4 regions of the Lentzea sp. NPDC036949 genome follow, and region 3 is predicted to be linked to each of the others. Evidence: riboswitches for the same ligand, from Rfam matches in the RefSeq annotation. Region 3 holds a riboswitch; each other region holds the start of a gene.
What was found. Region 3 has a riboswitch for cobalamin ahead of ACZ7CD_RS09860 (FecCD family ABC transporter permease). Riboswitches for the same ligand answer to the same signal wherever they lie in the genome.
Positions count from the first base shown of each region.

Region 1: it holds a riboswitch for cobalamin, as region 3 does, so the genes downstream of both, ACZ7CD_RS30010 (LPXTG cell wall anchor domain-containing protein) here and ACZ7CD_RS09860 (FecCD family ABC transporter permease) in region 3, are expected to answer to the same signal.
Region 2: it holds a riboswitch for cobalamin, as region 3 does, so the genes downstream of both, ACZ7CD_RS16685 (ribonucleoside-diphosphate reductase subunit alpha) here and ACZ7CD_RS09860 (FecCD family ABC transporter permease) in region 3, are expected to answer to the same signal.
Region 4: it holds a riboswitch for cobalamin, as region 3 does, so the genes downstream of both, ACZ7CD_RS15870 (CbtB domain-containing protein) here and ACZ7CD_RS09860 (FecCD family ABC transporter permease) in region 3, are expected to answer to the same signal.

Region 1 covers NZ_JBVJRA010000012.1:127,489-134,442, forward strand. Annotated here, with positions in the region: gene ACZ7CD_RS30000 (terpene synthase family protein) at 1-644, shown strand, start outside; gene ACZ7CD_RS30005 (FAD-dependent monooxygenase) at 747-1,835, shown strand; adenosylcobalamin-variant (AdoCbl-variant) riboswitch at 1,904-1,975, shown strand; gene ACZ7CD_RS30010 (LPXTG cell wall anchor domain-containing protein) at 2,024-3,271, shown strand; gene ACZ7CD_RS30015 (hypothetical protein) at 3,268-3,681, shown strand; gene ACZ7CD_RS30020 (hypothetical protein) at 3,696-4,460, shown strand; gene ACZ7CD_RS30025 (CbiQ family ECF transporter T component) at 4,483-5,514, shown strand; gene ACZ7CD_RS30030 (ABC transporter ATP-binding protein) at 5,511-6,954, shown strand, end outside.
Region 2 covers NZ_JBVJRA010000005.1:242,811-249,764, forward strand. Annotated here, with positions in the region: gene ACZ7CD_RS16665 (DUF998 domain-containing protein) at 1-286, opposite strand, end outside; gene ACZ7CD_RS16670 (LysR family transcriptional regulator ArgP) at 421-1,278, opposite strand; gene ACZ7CD_RS16675 (LysE/ArgO family amino acid transporter) at 1,378-1,926, shown strand; gene ACZ7CD_RS16680 (hypothetical protein) at 1,892-2,059, opposite strand; cobalamin riboswitch at 2,123-2,332, shown strand; gene ACZ7CD_RS16685 (ribonucleoside-diphosphate reductase subunit alpha) at 2,436-5,801, shown strand; gene ACZ7CD_RS16690 (ribonucleotide-diphosphate reductase subunit beta) at 5,855-6,841, shown strand; gene idi (isopentenyl-diphosphate Delta-isomerase) at 6,827-6,954, opposite strand, start outside.
Region 3 covers NZ_JBVJRA010000003.1:77,567-84,520, reverse strand. Annotated here, with positions in the region: gene cimA (citramalate synthase) at 1-377, opposite strand, end outside; gene ACZ7CD_RS09870 (ABC transporter substrate-binding protein) at 580-1,560, opposite strand; gene ACZ7CD_RS09865 (ABC transporter ATP-binding protein) at 1,557-2,297, opposite strand; gene ACZ7CD_RS09860 (FecCD family ABC transporter permease) at 2,297-3,319, opposite strand; cobalamin riboswitch at 3,355-3,497, opposite strand; gene ACZ7CD_RS09855 (YciI family protein) at 3,581-4,000, shown strand; gene ACZ7CD_RS09850 (3-isopropylmalate dehydrogenase) at 4,065-5,102, opposite strand; gene ACZ7CD_RS09845 (S8 family serine peptidase) at 5,420-6,954, opposite strand, start outside.
Region 4 covers NZ_JBVJRA010000005.1:74,947-81,900, reverse strand. Annotated here, with positions in the region: gene metH (methionine synthase) at 1-2,348, shown strand, start outside; gene ACZ7CD_RS15880 (HAD family hydrolase) at 2,341-2,997, shown strand; gene ACZ7CD_RS15875 (CbtA family protein) at 2,994-3,743, opposite strand; gene ACZ7CD_RS15870 (CbtB domain-containing protein) at 3,760-3,948, opposite strand; cobalamin riboswitch at 3,981-4,155, opposite strand; gene ACZ7CD_RS15865 ((2Fe-2S)-binding protein) at 4,204-4,854, opposite strand; gene ACZ7CD_RS15860 (phosphoribosyl-ATP diphosphatase) at 4,961-5,224, shown strand; gene hisG (ATP phosphoribosyltransferase) at 5,239-6,099, shown strand; gene ACZ7CD_RS15850 (antibiotic biosynthesis monooxygenase family protein) at 6,096-6,389, shown strand; gene ACZ7CD_RS15845 (phosphoribosyltransferase) at 6,345-6,954, opposite strand, start outside.

The DNA of each region.
Region 1 (6,954 bases), on a different contig from region 3:
GCGCCACGTTCCGCCAGACCGTCGACGCCATGCTCGACGCGTGGGTGTGGGAGGTGGTCAACATGCACCACAACCGCATCCCGGACCCGGTGGACTACGTGGAGATGCGGCGCAGCACGTTCGGCTCCGAGCTGACGACGTCGCTGTCCCGCTTCTCGCACTCCGCGATCGTTCCCGAGCAGCTGTGGCAGACGCGGGTCGTGCAGACGATGGAGCGGTCGGCCATGGACTACTGCACGATGCTCAACGACGTCTTCTCGTACCGCAAGGAGATCCAGCACGAGGGCGAGGTGCACAACATGGTGCGCGTCGTCGAGAACTTCCTCGGCGTGCCGCAGAGCCGTGCCTTCGAGCTGACCTACGCGCTGATGGACGCCCGGCTCGGCCAGTTCGTGCGGTCCGTCGAGACCGACCTGCCGAAGATGTTCGACGACCTGGCCCTGGACGCCGGCGCGCGGGCCGGCCTGACGCGGTACGCCGACGAGCTGAAGGACTGGATCGCCGGGATCATCCACTGGCACGAGGAGACCAGCCGGTACGACGAGGCCGGCGCGCTGCCGGTGGGCCGGCTCCCGGTCTTCCACCGCGGTCCCACCGGTCTGGGCACCGCGGCCGCCCGGCTCACCTCCCGAACGCCGGGCTGAGCCCCCGGTCAGCCCCGGTCAGCCACTGACAGCCGTTGGTCAGCCCCCGGTCAGCGCACCCCGCCACGGTGTGCGCATCGGCCACTCCACAGGGGGAGCACCATGACGAACGTCCTCATCTCCGGCGCCAGCATCGGCGGTCCGGCGCTGGCCTACTGGTTGCGCCACCACGGCTTCGACGTCACCGTCGTCGAACGCCACCGCGGCCTGCGCCCCGGCGGCCAGGCCGTCGACGTCCGCGGTCCTGCGCTCGACGTGGTGGAGCGGATGGGCCTGGGGGACCGGTTGCGGTCCATGACCACGGGCATGCGCGGCATGAGCGTGGTCGACGAGGAGGGCACCGAGCTCCACCGCTCCACCGAGCACACGCTGACCGGCGGCGACCTCGCCAGCCCCGACGTCGAGGTCATGCGCGACGACCTGGCACGCCTGCTGTTCGACGCGGTGGAGGGCGTCGAGTACCTCTTCGACGACACCATCACCGCGATCGACGGCACCCGCGTCACGTTCGAGCGGGCCGCCCCGCGGGACTTCGACGTGGTCGTGGGCGCGGACGGGCTGCACTCGAACGTCCGGCGGCTCGTGTTCGGTCCCGAGGCGCAGTTCGTCCGCCACCTGGGCACGAACCTCGCCGTGTTCACCGCGCCGAACTTCCTGGGCCTCGACCACTGGCAGGTGTTCCAGCAGGGCGAGGTCGTCGGCGGCGGGGTCATGAGCGCCCGCGCCAACGCGGAGTGCCGGGTCTACATGGGGTTCTACGGCGAGGTGGACTTCGACCACCGCGACGTCGAGGCCCAGCGGCGGCTGGTGGCGGAGAAGTTCGCCGACGCCGGGTGGGAGTGGCAGACCGCGCTCAAGCACATGTGGGAGGCGCCGGACTTCCACTTCGACGCCATGGCGCAGGTCCGGATGCCGTCCTGGTCGCGCGGCGGCGTCGTGCTGCTCGGCGACGCCGGCTACTGCGGTTCGCCGTTGTCCGGTCAGGGCACGAGCTTGGCGCTCGTCGGTGCGTACGTGCTGGCTGGCGAGCTGAGCGTGAACCGCGAGACCGCGTTCCAGCGCTACGAGGAGCTGCTGCGCCCGTACGTGACGGCCAACCAGGACATGGCGCTGAAGAACCAGGCCAACGGCGGGCAGCCGACCGAGGAGTTCGCCGCGGTCGTGAGCTCCTTCCAGCTCCCCGGCCGCTGATGGCCCGGCTCACAGCCATTTGACTCGGGGTGATCCCTCCCGCACGATCGGGTGGACAACAGCATCCGCACGCCGCGGGGGAAGCCGGTGGAACTCCGGCGCTGACCCGCAACGGTGACAGTCCGAATGCCCGTGGCGCGCGGTGGCTCCATCGACCCGTCGAGGACAGCGGGGCAGGGGGAAGAGCAGTGATCCGGACATCCGCGCTGGCCGCAGTGGTAGCGGCCGCGCTCGTCGTGACACCGGCCGCTCAGGCGGCCGAGCCGCCGTCAGCGGGAACGTGGCTGGCCGGCCAGTTCGTCGGTGGCGACCACCTGGTGAAGGGGCCGGACCTCGTCGACCACGGCCTGACCGCGGACGGCGTGTACGGGCTCGCGGCCGCCGGTGTCGGCCGGTCGACGGCGGTGCGGGCCGCGGCGTGGCTCGCCGAACCCGAGCAGTTCCAGTACTTCGCAGGCGACGGCGAGGCCGAGTCCTACGTCGGTGGCCTGGTGAAGCTCGCGCTGGTCGCGCAGGCGCTGGGCACCGACCCGCACGCGTTCGCCGGTGCCGACCTGCTCGAACGCCTTGCGGCGCTGCGGGAGGAGTCCGGCCGCTACCGCGACCGCACCGACCCCGACTACGACCAGACCAACGCGTTCACGCAGGCGCTGGCGATCATCGTGCTGACCCGCGCCGACCAGCCGGTGGCGCAGCCGGTCGCGTTCCAGGTGTCCACGCAGTGCGCGGACGGCGGGTTCCCGATCTCGTTCGGGCAGCCGGTCTGCAAGTCCGATGTGGACGCGACGGCGATCGTGCTGCAGGCGTTGCAGGCGGCGGGGGAGCCGACGGCGTCCGCGCGGGCGCTGGACTGGCTGGTGGCGCAGCAGAAGGCGGACGGCGGGTTCCCGTCGGCGTTGCAGGGCTCGAACGCCAACAGCACCGGCCTCGCGGTCGGCGCGCTCGTCGGGGGCGGCCGGACGGTGGTCGCGGACCGGGCCGTGGCGTACCTGCGGTCGTTGCAGGTCGGCTGTGCCGGACCGGAGGCCGCTCGCGGCGCGATCGCCTACGACAGCACGGGTTTCGAGGTCTACGGCGCCGTGCGCGCGACCACCCAGGCGATGCTCGGCCTGGCCCGCAAGGGCCTCGCCGACGTGTCGTTCGCCGGTGCCACGCCCGGTGTGCCCGCGGTCGACTGCGCGACCCCGCCGACCACCACGCCCCCGTCGACCACCGCACAGCCGACCGTGCCGCCGACGACGACCGCTCCGGTGACCACCTCGTCGACGGCCACCCCGGTCGCTCCCGCGCCGGCCGGTCCGACGCCCCCGGCCACTCAGCGGCTCGCCGCGACCGGCCCCGAGGAGGCCGTCGCGCTGACCCTGCTCGGTTCCTCCGCGCTGCTCGCCGGCGCCGTGCTCGTCCTCGTGTCCCGTCGTCGGAAGGTTGGTGCGTGATGCGCCGCATCCTCGCTGTCCTCGCCCTGGTCGCGAGCTCGTTCGTCGTCGCACCCGCCTCCGCCGCGGACTGCGCGGGCGTGAAGGTCGTGGTGGACTTCACCGCGCTGGGCGGCGGCGTCCAGACCGGCTGCGCTCCCGGCGACCCGGCCACCGGTCTCGCCGCGCTGACCGGCGCGGGCTTCACGTACTCGTTCGTGCCGCGCCAGGCCGGTTTCGTGTGCCGGATCAACGCGCTGCCGAACCCGTGCACCGCGCCCACGACCAGCGCCTACTGGTCGTACTGGCACGCCTCGCCCGGCGGTTCCTGGGCCTACAGCTCCGCGGGTGCGGGCAGCTACGACCCGGCGCCCGGCAGCGTCGAGGGCTGGGCGTTCGGTGCCGGCACCGCCCCCGGCGCCACCCCGTGACGAGGTTCTTCTGCGTGCTGGCACTGGTGATCGCCGCGGCGGTCCCGGTGCCGGCTCAGGCGGCGGGCTGTGACGGCGTGACCGTCGTCGTCGACTTCCGCGGTCTCGGCGGTGGTGTGCAGCAGGGGTGCGCGGCGGGCAGTCCGGGCTCCGGGGTGGCGGCGCTGGCGGCGGCCGGGTTCAGCTACGCCTACGCGTCACGGCAGCAGGGGTTCGTCTGCCGCATCAACGGCAGGCCGGGCACCGACACCGACAGGTGCGTCACCACCTCGCCCGCCACCGCGTACTGGTCGTACTGGCACGCGCCACCCGGTGGTTCGTGGTCCTACAGCAACCAGGGCGCGGCGACCTACGTGCCGGCCCGCGGCAGCGTCGAGGGGTGGGCGTTCGGGGCGGGGGAGCAGCCGGGGATCGCCCCGCCGGCCGCACCCGCCCCACAGCCACCGGTCCAGCAGCCGCCCGCTCAGCAACCGCCTGCCCAGCAGCCTCCGGCCCAGCAACCGCCCGCACCGCCGCAGGTCCCCGTGACCCCGCCTGCCGGGCAGCCGTCCACCACTGCACCGCCCTCGTCCTCTGCCGCGACGACTTCGGCGTCGGCTTCGGAGCCGTCTTCGAGCACGTCCGCCGCCGTGACCTCGGCCGCGGTCGAGGAGAAGGCGCAGCAGCAGGACCAGGAGCCGGGTAGTCCGTTGTGGACGGTGCTCGGCGTGCTGGCGATCGGCGCGCTGGTCGTGGCGGGACTGCTCGTGGCCCGTCGCCGGCGCAGCGCGGAAGAGTGAGCGCTCGGCGGGGGTTCGCGGCGTGAGGCTCCACTCCGGCGCGTGGTGGCTGTGGGCCCTGGGCCTGGCCACCGCCGCCAGCCGCACCACGAACCCGTTGCTGCTGGGCCTGGTCCTGGCGGTGGCGGGGGTCGTGGTCGTGACGTGCCGCGCGAACACGCCGTGGGCGGGAACCTACGGCGTGTTCCTCAGGTTCGGTCTGCTGGTCATCGGCCTGCGGGTGCTGCTGCACGTGTTCCTCGGCGGCATCGCGGGCCCGACGACGTTGTTCACCCTGCCGCAGGTCCCGTTGCCGGACTGGGCGCAGGGCATCCGCATCGGCGGACCGGTGACCGCGGAGGGGCTGGTCTTCGCGCTGTACCAGGGGTTGCTGCTCGCCACGATCCTGAGCTGTGTCGGCGCCGCGAACGCCCTCGCCAACCCGAAACGCCTCCTGCGTTCCCTGCCCGCCGCGCTGTACGAGGTGAGCGTGGCCGCGGTGGTGGCGCTGACCGTTGCGCCGCAACTGGTGTCGTCGGCGCGTTCGGTCCGCAGGGCCCGCCGGTTGCGCGGTGACGCGGCTCGTGGCGTGCGCGCGATCCGCACGCTGCTGGTGCCGGTGCTGGAGGACGCGCTGGACCGCTCGCTCGTCCTCGCCGCCTCCATGGACTCGCGCGGCTACGGCCGCACCGCCGGCATCTCGCGCCGCGACCGCGCGGTGACCGGCGCACTGGTCCTGGCGGGCCTCTTCGGCCTCTGCATCGGCACGTACGGCCTGCTCGCCGACGCCTACTCCGGCTGGCCCCTGCTCGCGCTCGGCGTGCTGCTGGCCGTCGCGGGCCTGCTGGTCGGCGCCCGCCGGGTGCCGCGCACCCGCTACCGCCCCGACCGCTGGACCCCGCGCGCGGTCGCCGTGGCGCTGAGCGGCGTGGCGAGCGCCGCGGCACTGGTGCTCTCGACCGACCCGGCGCTGTCGCCGGCGACGGTCCCGCTGCAGGCACCCGAACTACCGCTCGCACCGGCGCTGGCCGTGCTGGTGGCGCTGGCACCGCTGGGGATCGCGAGGGAACGATGATCAGGTTCGAGGACGTCACCATCACCTACACCGGCACCCCGGTGCTCACCGGCCTGTCCGCGGAGATCCCCGAGGGAGAGCTCTGCCTGGTCGTCGGCCGCACCGGCGCGGGCAAGTCGACGTTCCTGCGCGCGATCAACGGCCTCGTCCCGCACTTCAGCGGCGGCACCCTGGAGGGCCGCGTCCTCGTCGACGGCCGCGACACCGCCCACCACCCACCCCGCGAACTCGCCGACGTGGTCGGCTTCGTCGGCCAGGACCCGCAGGCGGGCTTCGTGGCGGACAACGTCGAGGACGAGCTGGCCTACTCCATGGAGTCCCTCGGCCTGCCCGGCGACGTCATGCGCAAGCGGGTGGAGGAAACCCTGGACCTGCTGGGCATCGCGGACCTGCGCGACCGTCCACTCGCGACACTGAGCGGCGGCCAGCAACAACGCGTCGCCATCGGCGCCGCCCTCACCGCCCACCCGCGCGTCCTGGTGCTGGACGAACCCACCTCCGCCCTCGACCCCGGCGCCGCCGAGGACGTCCTGGCAGCCGTGCAACGCCTGGTGCACGACCTCGGCATGACCGTCGTGATCGCCGAACACCGCCTCGAACGCGTGGCCCAGTACGCCGACTCCGCGCTGCTCCTGCCGGGCGGCGAGCTGGGGGACGTGGGCGCGACCCTGGCCAAGGCCCCGGTCGCCCCACCCGTGGTGCGCCTGGCGCAGCTGGCGGGGTGGACGCCGGTGCCGGTCTCGGTCCGGGACGCGCGCCGCATGGCCAAGGACTTCAGGGCCCGGCTCACCGAACCACCTGCTGCAACGGCACCACGCGGTGACACCGCCCTTGCGGTCGACCAGGTCGTCGTCAAGTACGGCGACGTCCACGCCGTGCGCAACGTTTCCCTCCAGGTCGCGCACGGCGAACGCGTGGCGCTGATGGGCCGCAACGGTTCCGGCAAGTCCACCTTCCTGTGGGCCGCCCAGGGCAGCGGCCGCCGCACCTCCGGCACCGTCACCGTCGCCGGCACCGACCCGAAGACCCTCAAGCCCGCCGAGCGCCGCCGCACCGTCGCCCTGGTCCCCCAGCAGCCGAGCGACCTGCTCTACCTGGAGACCGTCGCCGACGAGTGCGCCCAGGCCGACCGCGAGTCCGGCCGCCCCGCGGGGACGTGCCGCGCTGTGCTGGACGGCCTGGCCGACGTCCCCGACGGGACGCACCCGCGTGATCTGTCCGAGGGGCAACGGCTCGCGCTCGTGCTCGCGGTCATGCTGACCGGCACCCCGCGGGTGCTGCTGCTCGACGAACCGACCCGCGGTCTCGACTACCCGGCCAAGGCCGCGCTCGCGCGGGTGCTCGCAGGTCTGGGGAGCGCGGTCGTCCTGGCCACCCACGACGTCGAGTTCGTCGCGGAGTTCGCGACGCGCGTGGTGGTGCTGGCCGACGGCGAGGTCG
Region 2 (6,954 bases), on a different contig from region 3:
GGAACACGACCACGAGCAGCAGGCCGAACGACCACAGCAGCAACGCGACCGAGCCCGCCGACCGCCACCGGGTCAGTCCTTTGTGGACCAGCGCGGTGAGGATGCCGGCCGAGCCCGCGACCAGCAGCAGCACGGCCACGTCGAACACCGGGCGGTAGTCGCCCAGGGCGTACTCGCTGATCGTGCGGTGCAGCGCGCCGACGGTCAGGTCGAGCAGGCCCACCATGGCGACGGTCGCGACGACCGCGAGCGAACCGCCGGTGGCGGCGAGGCGAGGAATCAGCACAAACCGGTCAACGAGCGGGTGAACCCCCGGGGTTCCTGGGTTCAGGAAGCCGACAGGGTGCTCTCAGGCGCCGGACAGGTTCCCGGCCGGGAGCGCGAGCCCGGTTCGGCGGCGCGTCGCCCCACCCCGGGGACTCAGCGCAGCGCCTGCGCGGCTTCGGCCACCACCGCCTCGGCCACGGCGGTGAGTGCGGGCGAGTCGAGCTTCCACTGCTGCCAGTACAGCGGGACGCTGACCGTGCGGCCGGGAGCGAGGTCGACCAGGCCGTCGAGCACCTGCTGCGGCGGCACCATGCCCCAGCCCAGGCCGGTGGCGACGGCGCGCACGTAGACCTCGGACGACGGGACGTGGTGGCGGTGCTCGGACGCGCCGCGGCCCCGCGTCAGGGTGCGGACGAAGCGGTCCTGGAGGTCGTCGTTGCGGTCGAACACCACGACCGGGGCGTCCGGCAGCCACGACTTCAACGGCCCGGCCGCATGCCGGTTCACGAAGGACTCGGCGGCCATCGCGGCGTAGCGGATGTGGCCGAGCTTGCGCACCGAGCAGCCGGCGACGGGGTCGCGCGACGACGTCACCGCCGCCATCACCGCTCCCTGCCGCAGCAACGCCGTCGTGTGGTCCTGGTCCTCGCGGTGCAGGTCGAACGAGATCCGCAGCTCGGGCGGCACGCGGTGCAGCGCGGGCAGGAACCAGGTGGCGAGCGAGTCGGCGTTCACCGCGATCGGCACCCGCACGACCGCGTCCTCGCCGAGCGCCGCCCCGAGGTCCTGGTCGAGCGCCAGCAGTTGCCGACCGTAGCGGACGATCACCTCACCGGACGGCGTGAGCCGCACCGGGCGGGCGCGGACCAGCAGGACCCGGCCCGTGCGCTGTTCGAGCGCCTTGATGCGTTGCGAGACAGCGGAAGGCGTGACGTGCAACGCGGTGGCGGCGGCGTCGAACGTGCCGCTGTCCACCACCGCGAGCAGCGTGCGCACCAGGTCGAGGTCCATCACGAGCGCTAATGGTACGTAAGAATCTTCAGCTGGCCTCATCAAGAACGCGTCAATAGCGTGGACCGCGTGACAGACCTGCTGCTCGGCTTCGGCACCATGATGACCCTGATCGTCGCGATCGGCGCCCAGAACGCTTTCGTGCTGCGCCAAGGACTTCGCCGCGAGGCGGTGGCGAAGGTGGTCGCCGTGTGCGCCGTGTCGGACGCGGTCCTGGTCGCCGTGGGCGTCGCCGGGTTCGGCGCGATCGTCACCCGGTGGCCGCAGGCGGTCACCGTCGCCGCGGTCGTGGGCGGGCTCTTCCTGCTGGGGTACGGGTTCCTGGCCGCGCGGCGCGCACTGCGCCCGCAGGCCCTGCACGCCGACACCGGCGCCCGGCACCGGCCCGTGCTCACCGCGATCGCGCTGACGTGGCTCAACCCGCACGTCTACCTCGACACCGTGCTGCTGCTCGGGTCGATCGCCGCCGGCCGCTGGCTCTTCGGCGTCGGCGCGGTGACGGCGAGCATCACCTGGTTCGCCGCGCTCGGGTTCGGCGCCCGGCTGCTCAGCCCGCTGTTCGCGAAGCCGCGCGCGTGGCGCGTGCTGGACGGCGTGATCGCCGCCGTGATGATCAGCCTCGGGGTCGCGCTGATCGCCGGGACGTGACCAGCGCGGCGACCGCGCAGCCGGCCAGCACGCCGCTCGTCACCGGCGCCGCGGCTCCCGCGAACAGCGACGCGGAGGCGAGCCCCGCACTGAGCAGAGCACCGTAGAAGACCCGCGGCCGAACCTCACCCACGCCGACCACCCTACCCAGGGGACACGCATGTTGGGTGGTGATCAAGGACCCACCACCACATGTAGTATCTGCCGCACTGGTGGTTCACCGGCCCGGACAACGGGCCGGTGAGGCAAGAGGGAACCCGGTGCGAGTCCGGGACTGCCCCGCAGCGGTGAGTGGGAACGAAAGCCGTCAACGAAGCACTGGGTCGCGAGACCTGGGAAGCGACGGCCGGTAGGCGCGAGTTCGACGCCCACGAGTCCGAAGACCTGCCACCGGGGTGCGCGCAAGCCTGCGCGCACGACACGGTGCCCCGAGGGAGGGCGGCTGTGTGCACCGGTGAACGGTGCGCGCATGCGCTTTTCCTCCTGGGCCCAGCTCGCGAGGAGAGAGCGTGCCCGACCGCCTTTCAGTGGTCATCGAGGAAGCCTGTGCCGATCTTCCGAACGCATCGGCCGAGGCGGTGCTGACCGAGACCAAGCGGAACCTGTACCACGGCATCACCGACGCCGAGCTCGCCCTGGCGCCGATCATGGCCGCCCGCGCGATGGTCGAGCAGGACCCGGACTACTCCTGCGTCAGCGCCCGCCTGCTGCTGGACCGGCTGCGCACCGAGGCGTGCGGCGTCCCGCTGTCGCACGCCGAGATGACCGAGCGCTACCCGTCGTACTTCGCCTCGTTCGTGCGGCACGGCGTCGACTGCGGCCAGCTCGACCCCCGGCTGACCTCGTTCGACCTGGCCCGCCTGGGATCGGCGCTGGACCCGTCCCGTGACCTCCGGTTCCAGTTCCTGGGCCTGCAAACCCTGTACGACCGCTACTTCCTGCACCGCGACGGCCGCCGCTACGAGCTGCCGCAGGCGTTCTTCATGCGCGTGGCCATGGGCCTCGCCCTGGAGGAGGACGACCCCGACGCCCGCGCGGTCGAGTTCTACGAGCTGCTGTCGTCGTTCGACTTCATGTGCTCGACACCGACGCTGTTCAACTCCGGGACGACCCGGCCGCAGCTGTCGTCGTGCTTCCTGACCACCGTGGCCGACGACCTCGGCGGCATCTTCCACGGCATCAGCAACAACGCGCTGCTCTCGAAGTTCGCGGGCGGCCTGGGCAACGACTGGACGCCGGTGCGCGGCATCGGCGCGCACATCAGGGGCACCAACGGCACGTCGCAGGGCGTGGTGCCGTTCCTGAAGATCGCGAACGACACGGCCGTGGCCGTGAACCAGTGCTTCGCACCGGACACCGGCGTCCACACCGCCGACGGCGTCAAGGCGATCAGGGACGTCGTGGCCGGCGACCTCGTGCTCGGGGTGAGCGGCACCTACCGCGAGGTCACCGACGTCATGCTCTACGACCAGGTCGACCCGATGGTCGAGGTGGAGGTCGAGCACTCCGCCGCACCCCTCAGGGTCACCGCCGGACACCCGTTGTACGCCGTCAGGGGCGTGCCGCTCGGCCAGGAGAACGCGCGGACGCTCAAGCAGCTCGCCGGCGACGAGGTGCGGCCGGAGTGGGTGGACGCCGGTCGGCTGGAGAAGGGTGACCTCGTCGCCAGGGTGGTTCCGCGGGAGGTCGTGCCCGTCGCCGGTTTCAGCGAGGACGATGCTCGTCTGTACGGCGTCCTGCTCGGTGGCGGGCACCTGTCGGAGGACGGGGTGCGGTGGGGTGTCTCCGGGAAACCCGGGCTGGACGCGCACCTGGACTTCGTCCGCGAGCACCTGTCGGCGCGCGGTGTCCCCTTCCGGGAGAACGGCCGCGACGACACCCGCGTGTGGATCCACTGGGCCTCCGAACCCGAGGTGGGTGCCTCCGCGTTCCCGTTCACGCCTGAGGACCTCTACGACGACGACCGCCGGAAGCGGATCGCCCGCAGGTTCTCCCACCTGCCGCACGCCCAGACCCGGAAGCTCCTGCAAGGCCTGCTGGAGTCGAGCGGCGGTGCCTCCCGCGGCGTCGAGGTCCACTTCACCACGACGTCGCGGTCGCTCGCCGCGGGTGCCCGCTACCAGCTGCTGCGCCTCGGCATCCCCTCTGCCGGCGAGGACCTCGACGTCGGGGTTCCCGCCGTCGAGGGCATCGCCGAACTCGCCGGCTGCCGCCCGACCACCGAGCCAGACTGGGTCGAGCACCGGGGCATGGTGTTCTCGCGCGTCCGCGACGTGCGGGAGACCGAGGTGGTCCCCGAGGTGTTCGACCTCGAGGTCGAGACCGACGAGTCCTACCTGACCACGGCCGGCCTCGCCCACAACGGCGGGAAGCGCAAGGGCGCGGTCTGCGCCTACCTCGAAACCTGGCACATCGACGTCGAGGAGTTCCTCGACCTGCGCAAGAACACCGGCGACGAACGCCGCCGCACCCACGACATGAACACCGCGAACTGGGTGCCGGACGAGTTCCTGCGCCGGGTCCGCGCGGGCGGCACGTGGACGCTGTTCTCCCCCGACGAGGTGCCGGACCTGCACGACGCGTTCGGCGCCGAGTTCGCCGAGAAGTACCGCGCCTACGAGGCCAAGGCCGACGGTGGCGGGATCAAGGTCTTCCGCCGGGTCCAGGCCGTGGACCTGTGGCGGCGCATGCTCACGATGCTGTTCGAGACCGGCCACCCGTGGATCACGTTCAAGGACCCGTGCAACCTGCGGTCACCGCAGCAGCACAGCGGCGTGGTGCACTCGTCGAACCTGTGCACCGAGATCACCCTGAACACCGCGGTCGACGAGGTCGCGGTGTGCAACCTGGGGTCGGTCAACCTCGCCCGGCACGTCACCGAGGACGGCATCGACCACGCCCGGCTCCGCAAGACGGTGCGCACGGCCGTGCGGATGCTCGACAACGTGATCGACGTGAACTACTACACGATCCCGGAAGCCAGGAACTCCAACCTGCGGCACCGGCCGGTCGGTCTCGGGCTGATGGGGTTCCAGGACGCGCTGTTCACGCTCGGCACGCCGATGGCGTCGCAGGAGGCCGTGGAGTTCGCGGACCGCAGCATGGAGGAGATCAGCTACTACGCCATCGAGGCGTCCGCCGACCTGGCCCGGGAACGCGGCGCGTACCGGTCGTTCGACGGGTCGCTGTGGTCGCGGGGCGTCCTGCCGATCGACTCGGTCGAGATCCTCGCGCGGCACCGCGCCGCGGACGAGCTGGAGCAGGACCGCGGGTCCACGATGGACTGGGCCGCACTGCGGGCCAAGGTGCGGCAGGGCATGCGGAACTCGAACGTCATGGCCATCGCGCCGACCGCGACCATCGCGAACATCGCCGGCGTGAACCAGTCGATCGAGCCGCTGTACCGCAACCTCTACGTGAAGTCGAACATGTCCGGCGACTTCACCGTCGTCAACCCCCACCTGGTGCGGGCGCTCAAGCAGCGCGGGCTGTGGGACGAGCAGATGGTCTCCGACCTCAAGCTGCACGACGGCAGCCTCGGTGCGATCGACCGGGTGCCGCCCTACCTGAAGGCCCTGTACGCCACGGCGTTCGAGGTCGACAGCGCCTGGCTGGTCGAGGCGGGCTCGCGCCGGCAGAAGTGGATCGACCAGGCGCAGTCGCTCAACCTCTACCTGGCCGCGCCGAGCGGCCGCAAGCTCGACGAGCTCTACCGGCTGGCGTGGCTGCGCGGGCTCAAGACCACGTACTACCTGCGGACGCAGAGCGCGACGCACGTGGAGAAGTCCACGTTGCAGGGCACCGACGGCAAGCTCAACGCCGTCTCCCCCGTCGCCTGCTCCACCACCGACACCGACTGCGAGGCCTGCCAGTGACCGACCACATCATCGACGCCGGTGCCGCGCGGGTCGGCGTGGACGACAAGGCGATGATCAACTGTCGTGCGGACGTCAACCAGCTGCTGCCGCTGAAGTACCACTGGGCGTGGGAGAAGTACCTGGCCGGCTGCAACAACGCGTGGATGCCGACCGAGGTGTCCATGCAGGCCGACATCGGCCTGTGGAAGTCGAAGGACGGCCTCACCGCGGACGAGCGCCTGATGATCAAGCGCAACCTCGGCTTCTTCGCCACGTCGGAGTCGTTGGTGGCCAACAACATCGTGCTCGCCGTGTACCGGCACCTGACCAACCCCGAGTGCCGGCAGTACCTGCTGCGCCAGGCGTTCGAGGAGGCCGTGCACACCCACACGTTCCAGTACGTCTGCACCTCGCTCGGCCTCGACGAGGGCGAGCTGTTCAACATGTACCGGGAGATCCCGTCCATCACGGACAAGGCCGCGTGGGCGTTGCAGTTCACCCGGCACCTGGAGGACCCGGGATTCCGCACCGGCACACCCGACCGCGACCGGGCGTTCCTCAAGGACCTCGTCGCGTTCTACGTGGTGTTCGAGGGCATGTGGTTCTACACCGGGTTCGCGCAGATCCTGTCCCTGGGGCGGCGCAACAAGATGGTCGGCGTCGCCGAGCAGTACCAGTACATCCTGCGCGACGAGTCGATCCACCTGAACTTCGGCATCGACGCGATCAACCAGATCAAGCTCGAGAACCCGCACCTGTGGGACGACGCGTTCCAGGCGGAGGTGCGCACCATGCTCGCGGAGGGCTGCGAGCTGGAGATCGCCTACGGCCGCGACACCATGCCGAACGGCATCCTGGGGCTGAACTCCGAGCTGTGCGAGCAGTACATGCGGTTCATCACGAACCGCCGCTGCGCACAGCTCGGGCTCGAGCCCGTGTGGGAGCCGGCGGAGAACCCGTTCCCGTGGATGTCGGAGATGATGGACCTCAAGAAGGAGAAGAACTTCTTCGAGACCCGCGTCATCGAGTACCAGAACGGCGGCTCACTGCAGTGGTGACAGCACCACGGCCTTAGGGAGCCCGGCCCGGTCCGCCACCGGCCACGCGAGCGGATCGGGCCCGAGCTCCACGAGCTCGGCGACCTGCAGGCGGGACCACGGCGACACCGGCC
Region 3 (6,954 bases):
TCGGCGTCGGTGCGCAGCGCGCGCTCGATGTGCCGCAGGTCCGACTTCGCCACGAGCGTGACGACCGGTGCCTGGGAGTCGAGCAACGCCTTGACCTGCGGGTCTTCCTCCACACGCACACCGGCCCTGCGGGTCGCGCCGAACGCGACCAGCTCGGCGTGCTTGAGCTCCAGGTCCCCCGCCGCCGCGCGGGCGAAGAACTCCGTGTCCTTGGGCAGAGCGCCGGGCCAGCCGCCCTCGATGAACCCGACGCCGAGCCCGTCCAGCAGCCGCGCGACCGCGAGCTTGTCCGTGACGGAGTACGAAATGCCCTCGCGTTGTGCGCCGTCGCGCAACGTCGTGTCGTAGACGTGGAACTCGTCGGCGGGGCCGGCCATCGCGGGTCATCTCCTGTCCAGGACAAACAAAAAGACCCCCCGCGGATGCGAGAGGTCTGCGCGTCGGGTGCCAGGGGCGGCGACTACCCGACGCGCTCGTCGATAATGATGGCGGTGTGCTGAGCCATGACCGGGATGCTGCCACAGCTCAGCACGACGTACCAAGTGACGGGAGGAAATCTCCCACTATCTGGTCACGGGTTCACGCCTGGGACAGGTACCGCGCGAAGGCCTCGATGGAGGCCGGGTTGCGCGGCGACTCGACCAGTGCGGCGTACGGCAGCGCGTAGAACCGCTTGTTCCGCACGGCCGGCGAGTTCTGCAGCGGTGCGTAGCCCTCCAGGAACCGCTGCTTCTCCTGCGGGGTGTTCGCCTCGCCGTCGGCGTAGTCCACGATGAGCACGACGTCGGGGTCGCGCTGCACGACGGCCTCCCAGTTGACCGTGGTCCAGCTGTCGTTGAGGTCGCCGAAGACGTTGTCGCCGCCGGCCTTGGAGATGACGTCCTGCGGGGCCGCGTTCCTGCCGGAGGTGAACGGCTGGTCCTGGCCGCTGTCGTAGAGGAACACCTTGGGCCGCGGCTTGCCGGCCATCAGCCTGCCGGCGTTCTCGATCTGCTGCTGGTAGCCCTTGACCAGCTCCTCGGCCCTGGCCTCGACCCGGAAGATCTTCCCGAGGTTGCGCAGGTCCGTGTAGAGCGCGTCGAGGGCGGGCATGATGCCGCGCTGCTTGCCCACGCCGTTGCGGCACGCCTCGGTGAGCTGGTAGGTGGCGATCCCGAGCTGCCGCAACGCGTCCGGGGTGAAGCCGGTGCTCTCGCTGAAGCCGTAGTTCCAGCCGGCGAACACGAGGTCGGCGTTGGCGCCCTGCACGACCTCCTTGGAGATCTTGTCGGACAGGTGCTTCGCGCTGTCGAAGTCGGCCTTCCACGGCGAGGTCCGCACGTCGACGGTGTCGATGCCGTTGACGACGTAGCCGGCCATGCGGTCCTTGAGGCCCAGCGCGAACATCAGCTCGGTGATGCCGGTGTCGTTGGTGACCACTTTGGACGGGACCTCGTCGTAGGTCACCTGCTGCCCGCAGTTGGTGACGGTGACGGGTTCGGTCGCGGAGGTGTCCTGCGCGACCGTGGCGCCGCACCCGGAGACGAGCAGCAGGGCGGCGGTGACGAGTGCGGTTCTCACGGGGTGACCTCCTGGTCGAACAGGAGCTGGGGGGCTCCTGTCGTGGGGTGGGCGACCACGTGTGCGGTGACGTGGAAGACCTTGGCGACGAGCTCGGGCACGAGGACCTCCGCCGGGGTGCCGGAGGCGACCACCCGGCCCTCGTCGAGGACGTAGAGGCGGTCGCAGTACGACGCGGCGAGGTTGAGGTCGTGCAGCACGGTCAGGACGGTGACGCCGAGTCCCCGCGCGAGCGCGAGGACGTCGAGCTGGTGGCGGATGTCGAGGTGGTTGGTCGGCTCGTCGAGCACGAGCACGCGGGGTTGCTGGGCGATGGCGCGGGCGATCAGCACCCGCTGGCGCTCCCCGCCGGAAAGGCTGAGGAAGCTGCGGGCGGCGAGGTGTCCGACGTCCACTGTGGCCAGAGCATCGGCGACGACAGCGGCGTCGCGCACGGGGTCGCGGTCGTGCGGCAGCCGGCCCATCTCCACGACCTCGGTGACGGTGAAGTCGAACTCGACCTGCGACTCCTGGGTCAGCGCGGAGAGGTCGCGGGCGAGGCCCTGTCGCCTGTGGACGTTCTCGCCGTCGAGCAGGACCGCGCCGGCGTCCGGTCGCAGCGCCCGGTAGACGCAGCGCAACGTCGTCGACTTGCCGCTGCCGTTCGGCCCGACGATGCCGACCACCTCGTCGCAGGCGTGCAGCGTGATGCCGGAGATGATGTTCCGCACGGTGACGTCGTGCACCTCGACGCGCATCAGCGGCCTCCGAAGACGTACGCCCTGCGGCGCATCAGGAAGATGAAGCACGGCACGCCCAGCGCGGCCGTGATGACGCCGAGCGGCAGCTCCTCGGGTGCGGCGAGCATCCGCGCGGCGACGTCCACCCACACCAGGAAGCTGGCACCGGCCAGCGGTGCGAGGGCCAGCACCTTGCGGTGGTCGGCGCCCACGACCATGCGCGTGAGGTGCGGCAGCATCAGCCCGACGAACCCGACGGCCCCGCTGACCGCCACCAGCACCCCGGTCATGGCCGCGGTGACGACGAAGAGGTGCGTGCGGAACCGGTTCACCCTCACCCCGAGCGTGGTGGCGGTCTCATCGCCCATCGCCAGCGCGTTCAACGGCCGCGCCTTGGCCATCAGGTAGGCGATGCCCAGCGCGGTCACGACCGTGGCGACCGGCAACGACCTCCAGTCCGCCCCGCCGAGGCTGCCGAGCAGCCAGAACATCGCCGCCCGCGCCGCCTCCCCGTGCGGTGCCTGGAACACCAGCAGCATCGCCACGGCCGAGAACCCGTAGGCGAGCGCGGTGCCGGTCAGCACGAGCCGCAACGGCGTGAGCGCCCCGCTCGACCGCGCGGTGAGGTAGACGAGCGCGGTGGCACCGAGCCCGGTGAGGAACGCCCCCGTCGACAGCGCGTACACGCCGAGCCCGGACAGCACCCCCATCGTCGCGACCGCCGTGGCACCCACGCTCGCCCCCGAGGAGATGCCGAGCACGTACGGGTCGGCCAGCGCGTTGCGGACCATCGCCTGGATCGCGACGCCGACCGCGCTCAGCCCCGCGCCCACGACGGCGGCGAGCAGCACGCGCGGCAGCCGGATGTTCCAGACGATGTGGTACTGCCCGGCGAGGTGGGCGGGCACGGTGCCGCCGGTGACCGCCTGCCACAGCAGGTCGGCGGTGACGCCGAAGGGGACGGAGACGGGGCCGAGCGCGACGCCCGCCACGATGCTGATGACGAGCACGCCGACGAGCGCGCTGATCTTCCCGATCACATGTGCCCTTCCCGCAGTCCACGGCAGGAGTTGGAGTCCTATGTCTGCCGTGTGCGGGCATTCGGGCTCGTCCCCTGGCCGGGGACCTACCGTTGCGGGTCAGCGCCGGACTTCGACCGGTCTTCCCCCACGCACGACTTCGGGTGACCCTACCTGCGCAAACAGGAAGTTCGAAAATTTCTCCGCTGTGATGTCGATCCGGCGGGGTGCCCGTTCGACCTGTGGACGTCAGCGAGCAGGGCACAACGCAGGGAGACCACCGTGAAGTACATGCTGATCATGCGCGCCACCGACGAGGCCTACGCGAACATGGGCGAGCTCGACTTCGACAAGATGCTGGAGGTCGTGGGCGCGTTCAACGACGAGCTGATCCGGGCCGGGGTGCTGCTCGCCGCCGAGGGCCTCGCCGACCCGTCCGAGGGCGTCGTCGTCGACTTCTCCGCCGAACCGGCGATCGTGACGGACGGCCCGTACGGCGAGACCAAGGAGCTGTTCGGCGGCTTCTACCTGCTCAACGTGTCCTCGCTGCAGGAGGCGGTCGAGTGGGCGAAGCGGATGCCGATGGCCGGGCCCGGGTTCAAGACCGAGATCCGCCGCGTGCCGACGATCGACGAGTTCCCGCAGGACAACGAGTGGATCCAGAAGGAGCGCGCCTGGCGCGAGTCCACCGCCCAGCTGTGAAAGTCACGCGGGGACCTTTCGTGCTCTACAAGAGTACGAAAGCTCCCCGCGTGCACTACAACGGTCAGCCCGTGCGGACGTTCGAGGACACGAGGGCGGCCAGGCGGTCGCCGATCGCGTACGTCGCGCCCGGCGACTGGTGGTCGCGGGTCGCCAGGTCGAACGCCACGGACGCCTCGATCCGGCGCGACGCCTCGTGCTCGCCGAGGTGGTCGAGCAGCAGCGCGACCGACAGCACGGCGGCCGTCGGGTCGGCGATGCCCTGGCCCGCGATGTCCGGTGCCGAACCGTGGACCGGCTCGAACATCGACGGGTTGCGCCGCGTCACGTCCATGTTGCCCGACGCGGCCAGGCCGATGCCGCCCGTGACGGCGGCGGCGAGGTCGGTCAGGATGTCGCCGAACAGGTTGTCCGTCACGATCACGTCGTACCGGGCGGGGTCGGTGACCAGGTGGATCGTGGCCGCGTCCACGTGCTGGTACGCCACCGTCACGTCCGGGTGCTGCAACGAGACCTCCTCGACCACGCGCGACCACAGCGAGCCGGCGTGCGTGAGGACGTTCGTCTTGTGCACCAGCGTCAGGTGCCGCCGCGGACGGGCCGAGGCGCGCGCGAAGGCGTCCCTGACCACGCGCTCCACGCCGAACGACGTGTTGAGCGACACCTCCGTGGCGATCTCGTGCGGGGTGTCCTTGCGCAGCAGGCCACCGTTGCCCGCGTACGGGCCCTCGGTGCCCTCGCGGACCACCACCATGTCGATCTCCGGCGGGTCCGCGAGCGGGCTGCGGACGCCGGGGTAGAGACGGGCGGGGCGGAGGTTCACGTGGTGGTCGAGCTCGAACCTGAGGCGCAGCAGCAGGCCGCGCTCCAGGATTCCGCTCGGCACCGACGGATCGCCTACCGCTCCGAGCAGGATCGCGTCGTGCTGGCGGAGCTCACCGAGCACCGACTCGGGCAACAACTCTCCCGTGGCGTGCCAGCGCGCCGCGCCGAGGTCGTAGCGAGTGATCTCGGCCGCCGGAACGACCTCGTTGAGGACCTTCAGGGCCTCAGCGATGACCTCGGGCCCGATCCCGTCTCCTGGGATCACTGCGAGCCGCATCCACACACCTCCCAGGTGTCAGTCCCCAATTGGTGGGACTACTTTCCTCCGCGAAAGGTTACCGGCACCACGGCCGCTCGCCGCATGCCGGACACCCCATCGGGGTGTTATCTCCCGTACTGCGGGACACCCACACGGCCCATTCCGCACTTTCGAGTGTCACTCGATCGCAGGAACAGGGTCGCGTCAAGGGGTGACGCCCGGCAGTTCCACGCAGTAACCCCGCTTTCCCCGGAACGCACGCGGGGACCTTTCGTACTCTCTGAGAGTACGAAAGGTCCCCGCGTGGACTTCAGCAAACGTCGGAGGAGAAGGGGCTAGGAGCGGCCGCTGGCCCGCACGGTGACGACAGAGGCGCGGTCGCCGGTGGCGTTGTGGTGGTTGAGCACCAGCAGGCCCTCGGACTTGTCGAGCTCCAGGGCCTTCGCGTCCCGGTTCACCACGAGCGCGGTGCCCGGCTTCGCGAGGTACGACAGCGCCGCGTCACCGCCGCCCTGCACCCACAGACCCGGCTTGAGCGGGTCGAAGGACAGCGGGCGGTCGATGACGTCGATCAGGCCGTTCGCGTTGCCCGGCGCCACGTAGTAGCCCGTGGTGCCGGCGGTGTACGAGATCCGCGAGGTGTCCTTCGCCGGGTCGATGCCGAGTGCGGTGAGCAGCACCGGCAGGACCGCGACGTTGGTGTCGGCGGTGTTCGTGTCGACGTCGCCCCACTGGTTGTTGACCGCCTGGATGTCGACCTCCAGGCCCGTCTTGAGGTCGACGGTGGTCGCGACCAGCAGGTCGGTGTCGGTCAGGCGCGTCGCGAACGTCTCGAAGTCCGCGACCCCGTCACCGGTGGTGTCGATGTCGATGAACGGGACGGTGTTGACGCCGAGGTTGTACCAGTTGCCCCACGTCGCGACACCGAACGCGAGCAGCGCCTCCTCCGGCCTGCCCTGGGCCTTGGCGAGCGGGGCCGTGGAGGCCGCGCCGACGTAGCGCAGGTCGCCGCCCTTGGCGGTCTCGTTGAGCGCGCAGTTCTCGGTGACGTTGCGGCGGCAGTCGCGCAGCTTCGGCGAGGACGCCTGCAGCTCCAGGACGCTGACCAGCGAGCGGTACGCCTGCGAGCCGGTGCCCTGGTCGACGCCGCGGCCGTTCAGGTTGAGCACGGCCTGCTTGTCGCCGCCGCGGAACCGCAGCAACGGGAAGGTGCTGATGTCGGCCACCGGCTTGGGCGCGGCGTAGACGGACACGCGCAGCGGCACCACGGCACCGGCGGTCGGCGTGAGGGTCACGCGACCGGAGGCGTCCGCGAGGAACTGGCGCGGCGTGTCGAGCTGCGTCGTCGCGACGGTCGGGTCGATCGTCTTGCGCAGCGCCTTCGGGTCGTCGATCTTCAGCGTCACCTTGACGCGGGCGACGCCGCGCGGGCTCAGCTTGACCTTGTCCTGCGAGAGCACGTAGCTCACGCCGGGGATCGTCGTGGCCGCGGTGTAGCCGACCTTGTACTCCACCGGCTTCGTGGACTTGTTGACGATCTTGATGGTCTTGCTCCTGGAGACCGGCTTCGAGACCTCGACGGTGCCGAAGTTGGCGCTCACGTAGCCGTGGTCGTCCTCGACGAACGCCAGCACCTGGTTGTCCAGCGCGGACTTGGCGTCCACGCGGCCGGTGCCGACCCGGTTGGGCGCGAAGGTCTTGCCGTTCTCCTTCACGTCCGCACCGGCGGTGTTCATGATCGAGGCCTTGACCTCCTCCAGCGTCCAGTCCGGGTGCGTCTGACGCACCAGGGCCGCGATGCCCGCGACGTGCGGGGACGCCATCGAGGTGCCGGAGATGACCGAGCGGTCGTTGCCGGAGCCCACGGCGG
Region 4 (6,954 bases), on a different contig from region 3:
CGCTCGCGTCCCGGCTGGCCACCGCGTCGACGTTGCCGGTCGTGCTCGACTCCACCGAGCCGGACGTGCTGCGAGCGGGCCTGGAGTGCCTGGGCGGCCGGTGCGCGGTGAACTCGGTGAACTACGAGGACGGCGACGGGCCCGACTCGCGCTTCCAGAAGATCATGCGGCTGGTGTCCGAGCACGGTGCCGCGGTCGTGGCGCTGTGCATCGACGAGGAGGGCCAGGCGCGCACCAGGGACTGGAAGGTCCGCGTCGCCACCCGGTTGATCGAGGACCTGACGACGAACTGGGGCCTGCGCCGCTCCGACATCATCGTCGACTGCCTGACGTTCCCGATCTCCACCGGCCAGGAGGAGGTCCGCCGCGACGCGGTCGAGACGATCGAGGCGATCCGCGAGCTCAAGCGCCGCTACCCGGACGTGCAGACGACGCTGGGCCTGTCGAACGTCTCCTTCGGACTCAACCCGGCCGCGCGCCAGGTGCTGAACTCGGTGTTCCTGCACGAGTGCGTGCAGGCGGGCCTCGACACGGCGATCGTGCACGCGTCGAAGATCGTGCCGATGGCGCGCATCCCCGACGAGCAGCGCGCGGTGGCGCTGGACCTGGTCCACGACCGCCGCCGCGAGGGCTACGACCCGCTGCAGAAGCTGATGGAGCTGTTCGAGGGCGTCACCACCAAGTCGAACTCCGCGTCGCGCGCCGAGGAACTGGCCGCGCTGCCGTTGTTCGAACGGCTGGAGCGCCGGATCGTCGACGGCGAGCGCAACGGCCTGGAAGCGGACCTGGACCTCGCACTGGACGAGCGCCCGGCGTTGCAGATCATCAACGACACGCTGCTTGCGGGCATGAAGACCGTCGGCGAGCTGTTCGGCTCCGGCCAGATGCAGCTGCCGTTCGTGCTGCAGTCCGCCGAGGTCATGAAGACCGCCGTCGCGCACCTCGAACCGCACATGGAACGGTCCGACGACGGCGGCAAGGGCCGCATCGTGCTCGCCACGGTCAAGGGCGACGTGCACGACATCGGCAAGAACCTCGTCGACATCATCCTGTCCAACAACGGCTACGAGGTCGTGAACATCGGCATCAAGCAGCCGATCAACGCCATCCTGGAGGCCGCGCAGCAGCACCGCGCGGACGCGATCGGCATGTCCGGCCTGCTGGTCAAGTCGACCGTGGTCATGAAGGAGAACCTGGAGGAGATGAACTCCAGGGGCGTCGCGGCCCGCTGGCCGGTGCTGCTCGGCGGCGCCGCCCTGACCCGCGCCTACGTCGAGAACGACCTGACCGAGATGTACCTGGGCGACGTCCGCTACGCCCGCGACGCGTTCGAGGGCCTGCGCCTGATGGACGCGATCATGGCGGCGAAACGCGGAGAGACCCCTCTGGTCGACCCGGAGGCCCAGGCGAAGGCCGCCGAGCGCAAGGCCCGCCGCGAACGTGCGCTGCGCATCGCCGCGGCCCGCAAAGCCGCGCCAGGAGAGGAAGAAGCGGGAACCGGTCGTTCCGACGTGGCCACCGACAACCCGGTGCCGGTGCCGCCGTTCTGGGGCAGCCGCGTGGTGAAGGGCATTCCCGTCGCGGACTACAGCGCGCTGCTGGACGAGCGCGCGACGTTCATGGGCCAGTGGGGCCTCAAGGGCACGCGCGGCGGCGGCCCGACCTACGAGGAGCTCGTCGAGACCGAGGGCAGGCCACGGCTGCGGTACTGGATGGAACGCCTTGCGACAGAAGGTGTTCTTGCTCACGCCGCGGTCGTCTACGGCTACTTCCCGTGCGTGTCCGAGGGCAACGACCTGGTCATCCTGACCGAGCCCTCCCCGGACGCGCCGGAGCGCTTCCGGTTCCGCTTTCCGCGCCAGAAGAGGGATCGGCGCCTCTGCCTGGCCGACTTCTGGCGCGCCCGCTCGTCGGGTGAGGTCGACGTCATCGCGTTCCACCTCGTGACGATGGGCCAGCCGATCGCCGACTACGCCAACGAGCTGTTCGGCAAGAACGCGTATCGTGAGTACCTGGAGGTCCACGGACTGGGGGTCCAGCTCACCGAAGCGCTGGCCGAGTACTGGCACAAGCGCGTGCGCGAGGAGCTCGTGTGGCCGGCGGGCGGGTCAGTGGCCCAGGAAGACCCCGCCGCCGTCGAGGAGTACTTCAAGCTCGGCTACCGCGGCGCGCGGTACTCGTTCGGCTACGGCGCCTGCCCCGAGATGGAAGACCGCCGGCGCGTCGTCGACCTGCTCGACCCGGCCCGCATCGGCGTCACGCTGTCCGAGGAACTCCAGCTCCACCCGGAACAGTCCACCGACGCCTTCGTGGCGCACCACCCGGAGGCGAAGTACTTCAATGTCTGACCCGCAAGCTGTCCTGTGGGACATGGACGGCACGCTGCTGGACTCCGAGAAGCTGTGGGACATCCCGCTCTACGAGTACGCCGAGAAGCTCGGCGGGATCCTGTCGCTGGAGACCCGCGAACGCATGGTCGGCAGCAACGTCCCCACGACGATGCGCCTGCTGTTCGCCGACGTCGGCATCGAACCGACCGACGCCGACATGGCCGACGGCGCCGCGTGGATCTCCCGCCGCACCGAGGAGGTCTTCCGCACCGGTCTGCCGTGGCGTCCGGGCGCTGCCGAGGCGCTGCGCGCGGTGCGGTCGTCCGGCGTGCCGATGGCGCTGGTGACCTCCACCGAACGGTCGCTGACCGAGGTCGCGCTCGACACCATCGGCCGCGACCTGTTCGACGTGACGGTGTGCGGCGACGAGGTGGACGGTCTGAACAAGCCGCTGCCGGAGCCGTACCTGAAGGCGGCGCGGTTGCTCGGCGTGGACGCGGCCGGGTGCGTGGCGGTCGAGGACTCGCCGACCGGTGTCGCCTCTGCGGTGGCGGCCGGGTGCACCGTGCTGGTCGTGCCGTGTGACGTCGAGGTGCCGGCGGGGGAGCGGCGGGTGTTCCGCGACTCCCTCGTCGGCGTCGACCTCGAAGTGCTGCGCGCTCTTTAGAGAGCCGCGACGGGTGCCTTCGCCCGGCGTGTCGCCGGATCGACCAGCAGGCCGAACACCACGCCGAGACCGATGTGGAGCGTGGCCAGCTGGGCGAGCGAGCTGAGGCGGAACTGCCACAGCACGGCCACCGGCATGTCCGCCGGGATCGTGTCCGGCGGCGCGGGGAACGCCACCAGCACCACCGCCACCGCCGCCACGACCGCGAGCAGCACCGCGGTCACGCGGACCGGGTGCGGCTGCGCGGCCAGTGCCGAGGCGAGCCAGCTCGCTCCCCAGACGATCGCCAGACCGGCCACCACCACGCCCAGGTACAGCGCGGTGCGGTAGTTCACCGTGTCCGGGTCGCCCACCGCGGGCGGGTTCGCCGGGTACTTCAGCCACGGCAGCAGCGCCACCGCACCGAACACGGCGACTCCGAACGCGGTGCTGCGGGTGAACGGCGTGCGGTCGGCGAACCAGCGCTTCGACAGCGCGTAGGCCGTGGCGAACACCAGGCCGACGGCGATGCCGACGATCACCACGCCGAGCATGCCGCCCGCGATCTGGACGCCGCGGCTGACCAGCCCCTCCTCGCCGTGCGAGTGGGAGTGGCCGTCACCGGCGGGGGCGCGGGCCTCCTCGACGGCCAGTGCGGCGCGGATGGGGATCTCGGTGACCAGGAGCTGCACGAGCGCGGAGGCGGTACCGGCGATGGCGCCGGCCGCGAGTCCGCGCAGTGCGATCGACCTGTACGTGGTCGTCATCTGCGTGATCAGCGGATCAGTGGCAGGGAACGCCGAGGGCGTGGCGGCCGTCGTGGAAGAACTCGTGCAGCAGCTCCGAGCTCGCACCGAGAGCGAGGCCGTTCTCCTGCAGGACCAGGTAGGTGACGATCAGGCCGAGCAGTGAGACGGCGAAGGCCCACTTGGGCACGCGGACGGCGGACAGGCTTGCTGCAGGGCTCGTCATGACGGGCTCCTCCATACCTCGTGGAAGGTGAAACTCCTTACGGCGCCGCAGCCGGTCTCCTGACTCCCGGATCAACGCTGCCCCCGCGTCTTCCCAGCCCCTCGCGGGACCAGTGACGTGCTCGGCGGGGATCGCTTCCCGGTCACAGTGGCGAGGACCGCGCCGGATTTCCACCGGCTTCCCGTCACTGCGGCGCGTGCACCGTAAGGTGAACGGCGGTTCACGCACAACCGGCCATAAGAGTTGTCGTCTTCATCACTTCACAAGAGGGCAGTCCCCGCACTTCCCACCTGCGGCAACGCGGTAGTAAAGGCAGCACGACCGGCGCAGGAACGCGACCTCGCCGGGCAGGGTGACGAATTCCCCGGCACCTTCGAACGGTGGCGCTGCCATGAGCCGGTTGCCGCGTTCCTCCGCTTCCTCCGCACTCAGCGCACCCGCTCGCACCACCATTTTCAGCGCGCCCGCGATGTTCGACATCGCGTTGCCCCACAGCAGACCGCGTGCCACGGGCACGACCGCGTGGACCGCCTCCACGACCGGTGCGAGCGCCTCCGCCGGGCGCGGGCCGAGCCGCGGGGTGTCGATGCGGACGCTCAGGCCGTTGCGGCGGTGGTGCTGCCACCACAGGTTCTCCGGGCGCACGTCGATCGGCAGGTCCGTCGCGGTGAGCGGGCTGAGCAGCCGCGCGGTGTAGCTGAGGAAGAACAGGCTGGCGGCGACGCGGGGCTCGGCGGCGTTGTAGCGGGCCGCGATCGCGTCGATGGTCTCCCTGAGGGCGGGGCCTTCGAGCAGTGCCGTCCCCGGCAGCCACGAGTCGTCCGGACGGCCCACGTCCAGCGCGAAGAACGGGTTGATGCCGCGCACCTGGCGCAGCGCTGCGAGGACTTCGGCGAACTCCGACACAGATTCACGCTACTGGGTGTCCATGCAGGACAGATCACGTCCACGGGCTGGAACAGAGGTGACCGCGGTGTGGACCACCCGTCCGGAGGTGGGAGGATGTGCCCCCGTGAAGACCTTCGACTCGCTGTTCGCCGAACTGACCGAACGAGCCCGCACCAAGCCGGAGGGTTCCGGCACCGTGGCTGCGCTTGAGGCCGGCGTCCATGCGCAGGGCAAGAAGGTCCTGGAGGAAGCGGGCGAGGTCTGGATCGCCGCCGAGTACGAGTCCGACGAGAAGCTCGCGGAAGAGATCTCGCAGCTGCTGTACCGCCTCCAGGTGATCATGCTGGGCCGCGGCCTGACCCTCGACGACGTCTACAAGTACCTCTGACGGAGAGCTGACCGATGCTGCGCGTAGCAGTCCCGAACAAGGGCGCGCTCGCCGAACGCGCCTCCGCGATGCTGACCGAGGCCGGTTACCGGCAGCGGCACGAGCCGCGCGACCTGACCGTGCTCGACCCGAACAACGAGGTCGAGTTCTTCTTCTTGCGCCCCAAGGACATCGCGATCTACGTGGCGTCCGGTGACCTCGACCTGGGCATCACCGGCCGCGACCTGGCCGCCGACTCGGGTGCCGACGACAACGGTTCCTCCGTCGAGGAGCTGCTGGCGCTGGGCTTCGGCGGGTCCACCTTCCGCTACGCGGGCCCGCGGGGCACCGACTGGACGGTCGAGGACCTGGAGGGCAAGCGGCTCGCCACCGCCTACCCGAAGCTGGTCGGCCGCGACCTCAAACGCCGCGGCATCAACGCCACGGTGATCCGCCTCGACGGCGCGGTCGAGATCTCCATCCAGCTCGGCGTGGCCGACCTGATCGCCGACGTCGTGGGCTCCGGCCGCACGCTGCGTCAGCACGACCTGGTGGCGTTCGGCGAGCCGATCTGCGAGTCGGAGGCGGTCCTCGTGCACCGCGCGGGCTCGGAGCTGTCGCCGGCCAAGAAGCAGCTGCAGGCCCGCCTGCAGGGCGTCGTGTTCGCCCAGCAGTACCTGATGCTGGACTACGACTGCCCGCGCACGCTGCTGGACGAGGCGATCAGCCTCACGCCGGGCCTGGAGTCGCCGACGGTCGCGCCGCTGGCCGACGAGAACTGGGTCGCGGTGCGGGCGATGGTCCGCCGCCGCGACGCGAACCGGGTCATGGACGAGCTGGCCGCGATCGGCGCCAAGGCGATCCTGGCCTCGGACATCCGGTTCTGCCGCCTGTGATCCTGGAGCACGCCGTGCTGGACGTCCTGCCCGGACGTGCGGCGGAGTTCGAGGAGGTCTTCGGCGAGGCGCGGGAGCTGATCTCCGCCTCGCCGGGCTTCCTCGGCCTGCGGCTGTCGCGGTGCCTGGAGGACCCGAACCGGTACCTGCTGCTGGTGCAGTGGGAGTCGGTCGAGGCGCACACGGTCGGGTTCCGCCAGGGCCCGTCCTACGCCCGGTGGTCGGAGCTGCTGCACCGGTTCTACTCACCGTTCCCGGTGGTCCAGCACTTCGAGGACCTCGGCGTCTGAGGTCTGCTCGAAGCGGTCGTACCACCGGCTCACCGCACCGAGGTGCCGCGGCAGGAGCACCGCCACCACGGGCGTGCTGAACGTGCGCACCGACTGCCTCGCGGCGACCGGCACGGCCAGCACCAGGCGGTTCGGCCCTCGTCGCTCCAGCCAGCGCAGGGCGGCCCGCGCGGTGACACCGGTGGCCAGCCCGTCGTCGACCACGACCACGTCCCGCCCCTCGACCACGAGCGGCGGCCGGTCCCGCCGGTACAGCGCGGTCCTGCGCGCGGCCTCGGCCCGTTCGCGGTCGCAGCCCGCGGCCAGCTGCTCCTCGGTGAGCCCGAGCGCTCTGAGCACCGCGGCGTCGTAGATCGGCGCGCTGTCCACCGCGACCGCGCCGACCCCGTACTCGGGGTGCCCCGGCGCGCCGATCTTGCGCGCCACCACCACGTCCAGCTCGGCCCCGAGGACGTCCGCGACCTCCGCCGCCACCGGCACACCGCCGCGCGGCAGCCCCAGCACGAGCGGGTCGTGCCAGGTGTGCTCCGCAAGCTGCGCGGCCAGGGCGCGGCCCGCCTCCCGC